2 regions of the Peribacillus sp. S4 genome follow, and region 1 is predicted to be linked to the other one. Evidence: a T-box and tRNA genes for the amino acid it is inferred to sense, from the RefSeq annotation. Region 1 holds a T-box; the other holds one or more tRNA genes.
What was found. A T-box is a leader RNA that pairs with one kind of tRNA and senses whether it is charged. The one in region 1 lies ahead of ACJ9PY_RS18735 (valine--tRNA ligase), so its partner is inferred to be a tRNA-Val.
Positions count from the first base shown of each region.

Region 1 (5,345 bases):
CTCATAACGGTCCGCAAGTCTGGTTACGTTGGAAATCGTTTCATTCAAACGCGTCAAGATCCATTTATCGGCTACAGACTTCTCACCGCTTAAATCGATTTCTTCATACGTCATGCCATTCATGTTCATCAAAGCAAAACGGGATGCGTTCCAAATCTTATTGGAGAAATTCCAAACTGCTTCGACTTTTTCCGTACTATAACGAAGGTCCTGGCCTGGCGAGCTGCCCGTAGATAAGAAGTAACGCAGGGAATCGGCACCGTATTGATCAATGACATCCATCGGATCGACACCATTGCCTAGCGATTTACTCATCTTGCGCCCCTGTTCGTCACGAACCAGACCGTGGATCAGCACATCTTCAAATGGTCGTTCACCTGTGAACTCAAGAGCTTGGAAAATCATCCGCGATACCCAGAAGAAAATGATATCATAGCCTGTTACAAGTGCCCCGGTTGGATAGTAACGTTGGAAATCGACACTGTCCTTGTCAGGCCAGCCCATAGTCGAGAATGGCCATAATGCCGAGCTGAACCATGTATCAAGGACATCTGTATCTTGTTCCCAGTTTTCAGCGTCCGCCGGCTCTTCATGACCTACATACACTTCACCTGTTTCTTTATGGTACCAGGCGGGAATGCGGTGACCCCACCAAAGCTGACGGGAAATGCACCAGTCGCGGATATTTTCCATCCAATGCAGGTACGTTTTCTCGAAACGGTCCGGTACGAAATGAACTTTTTCCTCATCGCTTCCTTTTTGAAGCTCAACGGATGCATCAGCCAGCGGCTGCATCTTAACGAACCATTGCGTCGAAAGATATGGTTCAACAACAGCACCGCTTCTCTCTGAATGGCCTACTGAGTGAAGGTGATCTTCGATTTTGAAGAGTACTCCTTCTTCCTGAAGGTCCTTGACGATTTGCTTACGGCATTCAAAACGGTCCATGCCTTCATATTTACCGGCCTTTTCATTCATCGAGCCATCTTCATGCATGACAAGGATGCGCTCCAAGTCGTGACGGTTCCCGATTTCGAAGTCATTCGGATCATGAGCAGGAGTAATTTTGACCGCGCCTGAACCGAATTCCATATCGACATAATCATCACCGACAATCGGGATTTCCCTGCCTGTAATTGGCAAGCGGACCTTTTTGCCGATCAAGTGTTTATAACGGTCATCTTCAGGGTGTACAGCAACAGCAGTATCGCCAAGCATCGTTTCTGGACGGGTGGTGGCAATTTCAATTTCACCCGATCCGTCAACCAATGGATATTTCATATGGTAAAATGCGCCCTGCACATCTTTGTAAATGACCTCGATATCGGATAACGCCGTTTTCGTTGATGGATCCCAGTTGATGATGTATTCGCCGCGATAAATCAAGCCCTTGTTATAAAGCGAAACGAACACTTCGCGCACTGCTTTTGAAAGACCTTCATCCAGGGTGAAGCGTTCCCGGTTATAATCAAGTCCAAGACCTAGCTTTGACCATTGTTCACGGATATGGCTCGCATATTCCTCTTTCCATTTCCATGTCTCTTCCACGAATTTTTCACGCCCAAGGTCATAACGGCTCACGCCATCCGCACGAAGTTTCTGTTCTACTTTCGCTTGAGTGGCAATACCGGCATGGTCCATTCCTGGTAACCATAAAACATCATAGCCTTGCATCCTTTTCATGCGTGTCAATATATCTTGAAGTGTCGTATCCCAAGCGTGGCCAAGATGCAGCTTACCTGTAACGTTAGGCGGCGGGATGACAATCGTGTATGGTTCTTTTTTATCGTCACCCGTCGTTTCGAAAAACTTTCCATCAAGCCACCATTTGTAGCGGCCTTTCTCTATCGTCTGCGGATCATATTTAGTCGGCATTGAAATTTGGTTCTCTTCCATATCATTTCCTCCTTTTGGGCATAAAAAAAACTTCCATCATCTCAAAAGGACGAAGGAAGTTGTTCGCGGTGCCACCTTTTTTCCGAAAAAGAAAAAAATCCCTTTCGGCTCTCAAATCGGATAACGGCTCTTCACCGGCCTTCGCTACTAAGAAGTTCACGAAGACTGCTCGCGGACGACTTCGGATGCTGCTGCCTGGAAACCTCGCACCAATTTGGTTTCCTCTCTGAAAAGTGCATTTCATCTTACTATTTCCGGTCTTTGCATTGATTTATATTCATATGTAAAAACATTGAATGCATATAGTATATAGTACAAAAAACATGGGGCTCCAGTCAATCATCTTTTCGCTTACTTACTCAGGAATCATCCCATTTGATGCATTCATGTTCATTTTTCTTTATTTTATCCTCCAGAAACAGTGAATGTGACGGCTGTTTCACCTTTTTCACTGCCCACCCATAGAATATAAGAAGTCCTAAAAAGGAAGGTAATAATATGAAGCGAAGATATACTCCCTATACTTTACCGCCTTGGGTGAAAAAATTCCGCGGTGTCTGCCAGCAGTTCATCGTCCCCTTTATCGTATTCCAAGGATTACGTACGCTGATTTTCCCGACTTTTTTCGATATGCTCCTGCTTATCGCGTTTATTTTCCTGGCCATGTCTTTGTATTTCGAATGGATTTAATTATTCCCTTACAGCAAAAAAATATACATGACTGGAGATGATCCAATCATGTATATTTAGCTTGGGGGTGATTGTTCTTCTTTGGCAGCCTCGGCAGCCGCCTTTTTCTTCTGTTCGATTTCTTCGATTCTCATCACCATATATTCAATATTTTTCAATAGCCAAAATTGCCGCTGAAGTTGCGTGACATTATCAAGCTCTGAACGATGGCCCCTGCCATCGGAATAACCCTTCACTAATTCCAAAGCTGATCCAGGGAATGCCAGATAACTTTGCATGAGCAATAACTCTTCTTCTTTTAACGGAAAATAACGAAAATAGTTATATAGCCAGTCAACACAGTCATCGCATTGGACAGGATAGGTCCTGGCCGATTTAACGAGAAATGGCAGTAAATCGAAATGCGGCGGAGCCGTATTCGAATTCTCAAAATTGATGAAGTAGCCATATCCCCGCTCATCATAAACGAAATGCTTCAAAGAAACCTTTCCGTGCGTTACCACGGTTCGAACCTTTTCACTATCCTTCGTTTTTTCATACCAGGTTTCAAACTTCTTGATCGAGTACTTCAGCGCCTGTGAAATATCAGTGTAGAAAGAACAAACCGTCAGTTCGAATGGAGACATATACCACTTCTTTTCACAGCTGACAATATACTCTTCTATAAATTCCTTTTCGTTATTCCAGGCATCAAGCGTCCGCTCATAATGTGCTTCCCGTTCCTCAATATCCACTTGTATTTCCTTAACGGAAAGTGTATGCATCCGAGCAAGCTCCCTGAACAATTGCTTATGCTTTTCATCGCGCTCCCCGTCCCTTTCATCATTGAGCCAGGGCATCAGGTAATACAAACGTCCATTATGAAGAACGGCGTAACGCTGATCCATCGTTTGATAAATGGGAACGATTCGATTATAGCCGCGATGGTACAGTTTTTGAACATTTTTGATAAAATCAATGCCGTTATGCGGTGACATGGATTTCAAGGCAAATGTACCGCGATCACTGTATACTTTTTTTACACGCCCGAAGTCCTCAATATATTGTACATACATGGCATATTCCTTCAATACGGTCTCCGTGTCCCGATCCCGATTGGCAGGCTGCTGATTCTCGTTTTCCCTCACGAGACTCACTCACTTTCTCTAAAAAAACTAAACAATCCGCTTCCTCTAGCATTTAAAAAACAGGAGCAGAGCATATGCCCTGCTCTCTGTCCCGGTCAATTCTTATACGCAACCGCCTTCGGTATATAAATGACTTGCCCTTCATGGACGTTCTGATTCGACTCCAATTCATTGCTGAAAAGGATCGATTGAACCGTAACATCATATCGTTGAGCCAAGTCATCAAGCGTTTCCCCTTGCTGAACAATGCAAACCTTCATCCTTACCAGTTCTTCTTCTTGTTTCCGTCCGAATAAATCCATGATGGAAAGCTGCTTTTCATCATGATCGGCCGTTTCTTTTTCATCACGTTCCGCTGCTTGTTTCCTGCCTTTGAAACTCTTACCCTCCTTAGCCGGAGGCGCAGGTCTTTCCCTCTTTTTGAATAGATCGCTTATGGACGAATTGGATTCCTCTTCCTGCTCCACCTTAACATTCTCATTAAGGATAGGACCCGCTGTAACGGCATCGTCTTCCTGCCGGATGACATCCTCGGTTTCTACATTTAAAACTGGGCTACTTTCATGATTGGTTGCTTGACTTGGCTCTTCTTCTACATCTTCTATAAATGTCACTCTAGGAATCTCCAAGGAATCCTGCCTGCTTGGTTCTTCCTCCAATTTTGCCTCTCCCATGGAAGGTACCTTTTCCGGGGAGTCAGGCGGATCACCAATTACTTCTTCCTCTACAGCTTCAGCTTCTTCCTGTCTATGCACTTCCGTTTCCCATTCCTCCTCTTCAGGATATGGTGAAACAGGAATTTCAAAAACGGGAGCATTATGCTGATCGCTTAAATAAATCGGTTCCTCTTCTTCTTCTTCATTTGCTTCAGAAACCCGTTTTGACTCTGCAGAAAAAGGCGCGTATAACTCTTCTTCCTCCTCATCACGGAAAACGGGCTGAAAATCCGGGATTGGCGGCACTGCGGCTGCATAAGGAATATATGACTCATTTTCCCCATCCGTTTCTTCCTGATCCTCCGTTTCCCCAACTTCCTGCTCAGTATCAAACCGTTCTTCCACATATGAATCATTATAGATTCCGGTTATCAAAAGGTCCGCCTGCAATTTCAAGCAGTTATGCTCTGGCATGGCATAATCAAAGCTTTGAATCGAGACATCAACCTCATCCAAAGAGGCAATCCGATTATTCGGAATCGTTATATCAACCGGAAAACGGTGTGTGAACTCATTAAGTCCATTGGGATGCCTCTCGACCTTTTGAACCGCTTTTGGCAAAAAGGTCTGCGAAAACTCCTCTTCTTCACCATTTTGCGAGTCTTTGTATTCACCGCTTAAATCCAACGAGCCTCGTATAAAAACATATTGATCACTTTCTTGAATCGACACATTTGGATCAAGGGAAATAGAGTATAGCTCAGCCACTTCCTGTCCCTTCTGGAACCAAACGGATTCCTCTAAAGAAAATCGTAAATACGATTCATTTTCTTGCGACAAGACAACTCCTCCTTTCAGCTTCATGAAACGGTACCTATACCAATATCAATCTATGAAGGGAGGAAGCTGTTTATTCCTTAATTCATTTGCAGCTCTCCTTAGATATTCCCTGAATTAAAAGAAAGAGGTTCAATTT
Region 1 covers NZ_CP175708.1:3,950,268-3,955,612, forward strand. The annotation lists gene ACJ9PY_RS18735 (valine--tRNA ligase) at 1-1,896, opposite strand, end outside; T-box leader at 1,939-2,167, opposite strand; gene ACJ9PY_RS18740 (hypothetical protein) at 2,395-2,586, shown strand; gene ysxE (spore coat protein YsxE) at 2,643-3,713, opposite strand; gene ACJ9PY_RS18750 (LysM peptidoglycan-binding domain-containing protein) at 3,809-5,209, opposite strand.

Region 2 (5,345 bases), 2.6 Mb from region 1:
TTTCGAGTAATTAGAACATTTCCAATAGTGCTCGTTTCAAATCTGCCTGCCAGTATTTCCAGGTATGATTACCTTCAAATTCTTCATAGAAGCAAGGAAATCCTTTTTGGTTTATTAATTTATGCAATTCCCTATTTGGTTCTATGAAGTTTGCCTTATTGCCATCCGTCGTCGGTACATCCGTTTCACCGGTCCCGATCACATGGTAAAGTTCGAGGAGATGCGGATCCTCAAAATTACGTACAGCATCCATTACTGCTTCATTGGCAAGCGGGGACTGCATGATGCATTTACCGAATGTATGCGGATACTGCAAAGCGGCCAATAGAGAAACTGTACCGCCAAGAGAGTCACCGATCAAAGTTCGACCATGTCCCATTTGATAGGTTGGGAATTCATCATCTAAAAACGGAACTAGTTCATGGGCAAGAAAACGTATGTATGCAATATGCTGTTCCCCGTCCGGATGATATTTGCGCCTGCGGTCAAAGCGGTCTTTATAAGGAATGCCGACAATGATGATATTCTCGATCTCATCGTTCCCTAACAGTTCATCTGCTACCCGACCGATTCGGCCCATTTGAAAATAATCACGGCCATCCTGAGCAATCACAAGCGAATATTTATACAATGGCGAATAATTAGCAGGCAAGTAGACAAGCAATTCCAATTCTTCTGCTAAAGCTTCGCTTTTAAACATGTACTCTTTAATTGTGCCTTTGCGTAAACTCATTCTCCCGCACCTCAATGATAATTAATAATGAAAAACAACTTACTTGATTATTTTAGCATAGCCTTGCAACTTTTTCCCGCGACAAGAATTTGGAATATAAAATTTTCGTTATATTTTCTAAAAATTTAAATTATAAGGTGCTATAATACAAGGATATAGAAAAATAATACAAAAAAAGGTGGCGAATAAAATGGCAGATGTACACGTGCACAGCAGGGAAGTGACAAAGGCGGCTAAACGAACATTATTGGAGCGTGGTGTCAGTGTGGAGGCAATTGCAAAAATCGTTTATGAATTGCAGTTCCCGTACAAGGCTGATCTTAAGCTGGAGGAATGCATCCACAGCGTTGAGCGTGTCCTGTTGAAAAGGGAAATTCAACATGCCATTTTAGTCGGTGTGGAGCTGGATAAACTGGCAGAGCAAAAAAAACTATCAGAACCCCTGCAATCGATTGTTGAATCGGATGAAGGGCTATTCGGAGTGGATGAAACGATTGCCTTTGGTGCAGTACTCGGTTATGGAAGCATTGCTGTAACAACCTTTGGCCATTTGGATAAAAATAAAATAGGCGTCATACACGAACTTGATAAGAAGCAAGAAGGAATCGTGCATACCTTCCTGGATGACATCGTTGCAAGCATTGCCGCGAGTGCCGCCTCAAGGTTAGCTCATCGTCTGAGAGATGAAGAGGAATCGTTAACTGAACAGGAAAAGGACATCCAGGAAGAAGAAGAGTTAATAGGTTGAACCTTGAAGAGCAATGTTCAGCCAGACCTGTAAAACCTGGCCTTAATGAGGCGGGCAGAAAGGATGTTGGCTACTTTAAATGTCCGTTTTGTCTGCCTTAGAAAACAGAATGCGTGAATATGGCCTGGATAAATTTCAAGCACCTGGATTTTCCGTTGTGTAATCTTACCTTGTTCGGAGAGATAAATTATTTCTAATGGAGCATTTTCTTCCATATGTTTACGAAGTATATATTTCATTCCCGGTCACTCCTTTGCTGACTTGCTTGCTATCATTATATGCGAACGTACGTTTTATATGCAAGTGAAAAGCGAATGTTCGTTCTGTCTTGTTGTGAGGGTGAATGGAAGAAGATGAAATTATAACCTTTTTAATATTATATGTAGAGTTTTTAACAAAAAAACAATTTATGTACTCAATTTCTGACCTTTCTTCTAACAGTCCTCTTAGAATCTCAGTAGCTAGGTTCTTCATCAACCAAAACTGAAGTGCGATTATACCTCACCTCATTTTCAGATTGAGAATAAAGAATCTGTTTCCCCGATTATATCCACAAAAATACCTTCCTTATTGTTAACGACCACCTTCTTAATAAGATATATAATCCAGTAGATTTTTGCTGTTTAAGTTAGATTTATTTTCAAATTTGTAACATATGTACAAACATCTTTTCTTTTAATGAATAAAATAACCCGAAAATAAAAAAGAAAAAGGTGATTATAATTAAAAATCATAATTCCATTTCACATTGTAATTCCTTTATAGACACCACATATCTTAATAAGAAATGTGTGCAAAAGAAACCGGATGATTGTCATAGCTGCCATAAGAAACACAATGACTGTATATGTCACCAAAAGAAACCGGATGATTGTCATAGCTGCCATAAGAAACACAATGTCTGTATTTGCCACCAAAAGAAATCGGATGATTGTCATAGCTGTCATAAGAAACACAATGACTGTATTTGTCATCAAAAGAAACCGGATGATTGTCACTGTTGTCATAAGAAACACAATGACTGTATTTGTCATCAAAAGAAACCGGATGATTGTCACTGCTGTCATAAGAAACACAATGACTGTATTTGTGAGCAAAAGAAAGATGATGACTGTCATTTGTGCCATAAGAAACATAATGACTGTATTTGTCATCAAAAGAAACCGGATGATTGTCATTGTTGTCATAAAAAACACAGTGACTGTATTTGTGAGCAAAAGAAAACCGATGACTGTCATTTGTGCCATAAGAAACATAAAGACTGTCACTGTGACAATAAGAAACATAATCTAGTAAGAGCATCTGCGTTCAGGGCTAATAAGAATACACCACAACTATACGAAGCAGCGTTAACTCCCTCTGTAAAAGTTTTATTCCAAACTGAACAGTTTGATTTAGCGGATGAATATAATCCGCACATATCAACATTTATTCCAACTAAGGATGGAATTTATGAGATAACAGCAAAAGTCTCGTTTTGTCCGTCAAAAAGTAAAAGCAATGATTCCTCAAAAAACAAAAAAGATAATTGCAAATGTGATTATTGCAGTAAAAATAGTTGCAACTGTGATTATTGCAGAAAACATCATTCTTCAAAAGACAAAAAAAGGAGTTCTTCAAAAGAAGGATATGTCGCATCCATTTCCATTAACGTAAACGGAGATAATTTAGATATTGTTAATGACTTCTTGGAGAAATCAAGACCTATTGGACTATCGGTTACTACAATCCTTCAGTTACAAGCAGGAGATCGGGTACAAGTATTATTTAGCGCAGATGCAAACGGAGAAATTTTAGCAGAAGCATCTTTAACAAACTTTCAGGCTGCTAGATTCCCTTCTCCAATGTAAAGATCTTTCTGCTTTAGTCTTAGATTGAGTAAATGGACATCATATTTGTTAATTAAAGTCGAGTAAACGTATGATTAGGAGCCCTGGATTCTCCTTGAAAAAGGTGAGGTAGATTCTATTCCGAGAAATTTTGGGGGTCAGATCGTACTTTCAGGGATTAACGCCTAAGACCACACTTTACGGAAAAAAACTTTTTTAGCAAAACTACTTGTTTTATTTTGAATACCACTATATAATAAATCTTGTTCAGAAAAGAAGTCAGCAACTAAGTAAGTTTTAAACCAAGCTCTATAGAGCTTGATTACATACGACTTGTTAGCTCAGTGGGAGAGCACTTCCTTGACAGGGAAGGGGTCGTGGGTTCGAATCCCTCACAGGTCATCAACTAACAAAGGCTCAAATCCTTGATATCACAAGGGTTTGGGTCTTTTTTTGTTTTTAAAGATATAGTTCATTATGTATTATTTACTGGATTGGTGGCGGATAGAGAAGGATTAAAAGACATTAAAGGACAACTATTTGTAATAATTAATATTTTAAGGAACTGTGGGTAAAGCCTTTTGCTTATTCGGCTAGCGATGGAGGTCTTCTTTTTGGCTTTTCTTTAAAAGGTACATAATCATATTCTTCGGTAAAATCCACTTTACTATAATGTGTTGGATTACTCACTACTAAATACCATGCACGGGAATACTTCCTGGAAGCCCTGAACATGACGCATGAAGACTATGCAAAATATCAGCAAACGATGTTTCTTGGCTTGAAAAGTATAATACAATGACTTCACTTAAAATGATGGTAGAACAATATAGAGAAGAATTACAACCCTTACCCTCCACTTCAGTATTATATAGTAAATATTCCCTTTGTTTTTAACGGATGATTTTAATACCTCAACAGTTTATTATATTGATAAAGGATGAAGTATTTAATCTACTACTACAATTTGGTAAGTCTTTAAAAGGGAAGTGATTGTTAAATGCTTTATATAAGCGATATCGGAAAGATAATTAATAACACATTAAATGAGCACAATTTGGATATTATTTATGAATTTGACAATAACCTAAGTGCACCTATGAGTTATAACGTATCGACCAATACTATAAAATTCAATTACCTTCAAGTTAACGGTTATAAAGGGAAAATTAGAATAAAAGAGACAGAGGAAGATTTTGTTAAAATTATTCTTTATCGTATGATTGGTTATTATTTAGATTTTAAGAAAAACAAACATGATCTAAGGATTTTAATGTATGGTCACGAAGAAGAAAAAGAAAAGCTGAAATCTGAAATAGAAACTAATGCTTGGGATTATGGGAGAACATTAATACCGGAACACCTAATGGAGTCATATGATAAAGTTCGTGAATTGGATAAAATGTTAATAAATTAATGTACTCTAAGAAAATGAGGCTCCACTTTAAACTAAAACAAGAAAAAGAAGCCTCCTTGGAGAATCTCTCTGGCTGAATTTTTGAGTGAGAAATTAAACTGATATCCAATAAGACAAGACCCAGAGAAAGAGGAGTTGTCTTAGAAAGATTGATGAATAAACAAAGAGAAAATCAAGTTCAAAGTTCGTGCTCGACTTTTAAGAGATATCGATTGCTTGACAAAAGAAATACACTGGACTGAACATACCTCTGAAGAGAGGTTTTAATGAACAACATATACTAGATAAAGAGGAAAGAGATTATTGGTCAAGCGGCTCCAGAGTACGATTGCGTAGATAAGTATTATGACCTGCTCATCCAACGATTTGTTCATGGCAGTAATTTAGATACAGCAGACCATAATTACGATGTTTTTATCCAGCCAAACTTGAAGCAATTTAATCGAGACCAATTTCTTGCTATATAAGATGGTATTAACAGAACAATGTTATGGGCATAGATTTGGATGCTTAGTGTTATCATTGTAATTTCGGTTTTATTAATATTTCCTTTTGTATATTTGATTTTAGGAACTGAGATATTTGGTGTTTAAGTTTTTGATAATACTGATGATCTTT
Region 2 covers NZ_CP175708.1:1,346,228-1,351,572, forward strand. The annotation lists gene ACJ9PY_RS06495 (alpha/beta hydrolase) at 11-733, opposite strand; gene ACJ9PY_RS06500 (phosphatidylglycerophosphatase A) at 924-1,481, shown strand; gene ACJ9PY_RS06505 (hypothetical protein) at 1,499-1,720, opposite strand; gene ACJ9PY_RS06510 (hypothetical protein) at 2,225-2,668, opposite strand; gene ACJ9PY_RS06515 (hypothetical protein) at 2,720-3,331, shown strand; tRNA gene ACJ9PY_RS06520 (tRNA-Val) at 3,641-3,712, shown strand; gene ACJ9PY_RS06525 (hypothetical protein) at 4,311-4,727, shown strand.
Region 2: it has a tRNA-Val gene. The T-box ahead of ACJ9PY_RS18735 (valine--tRNA ligase) is inferred to sense a tRNA for this amino acid. The anticodon was not compared.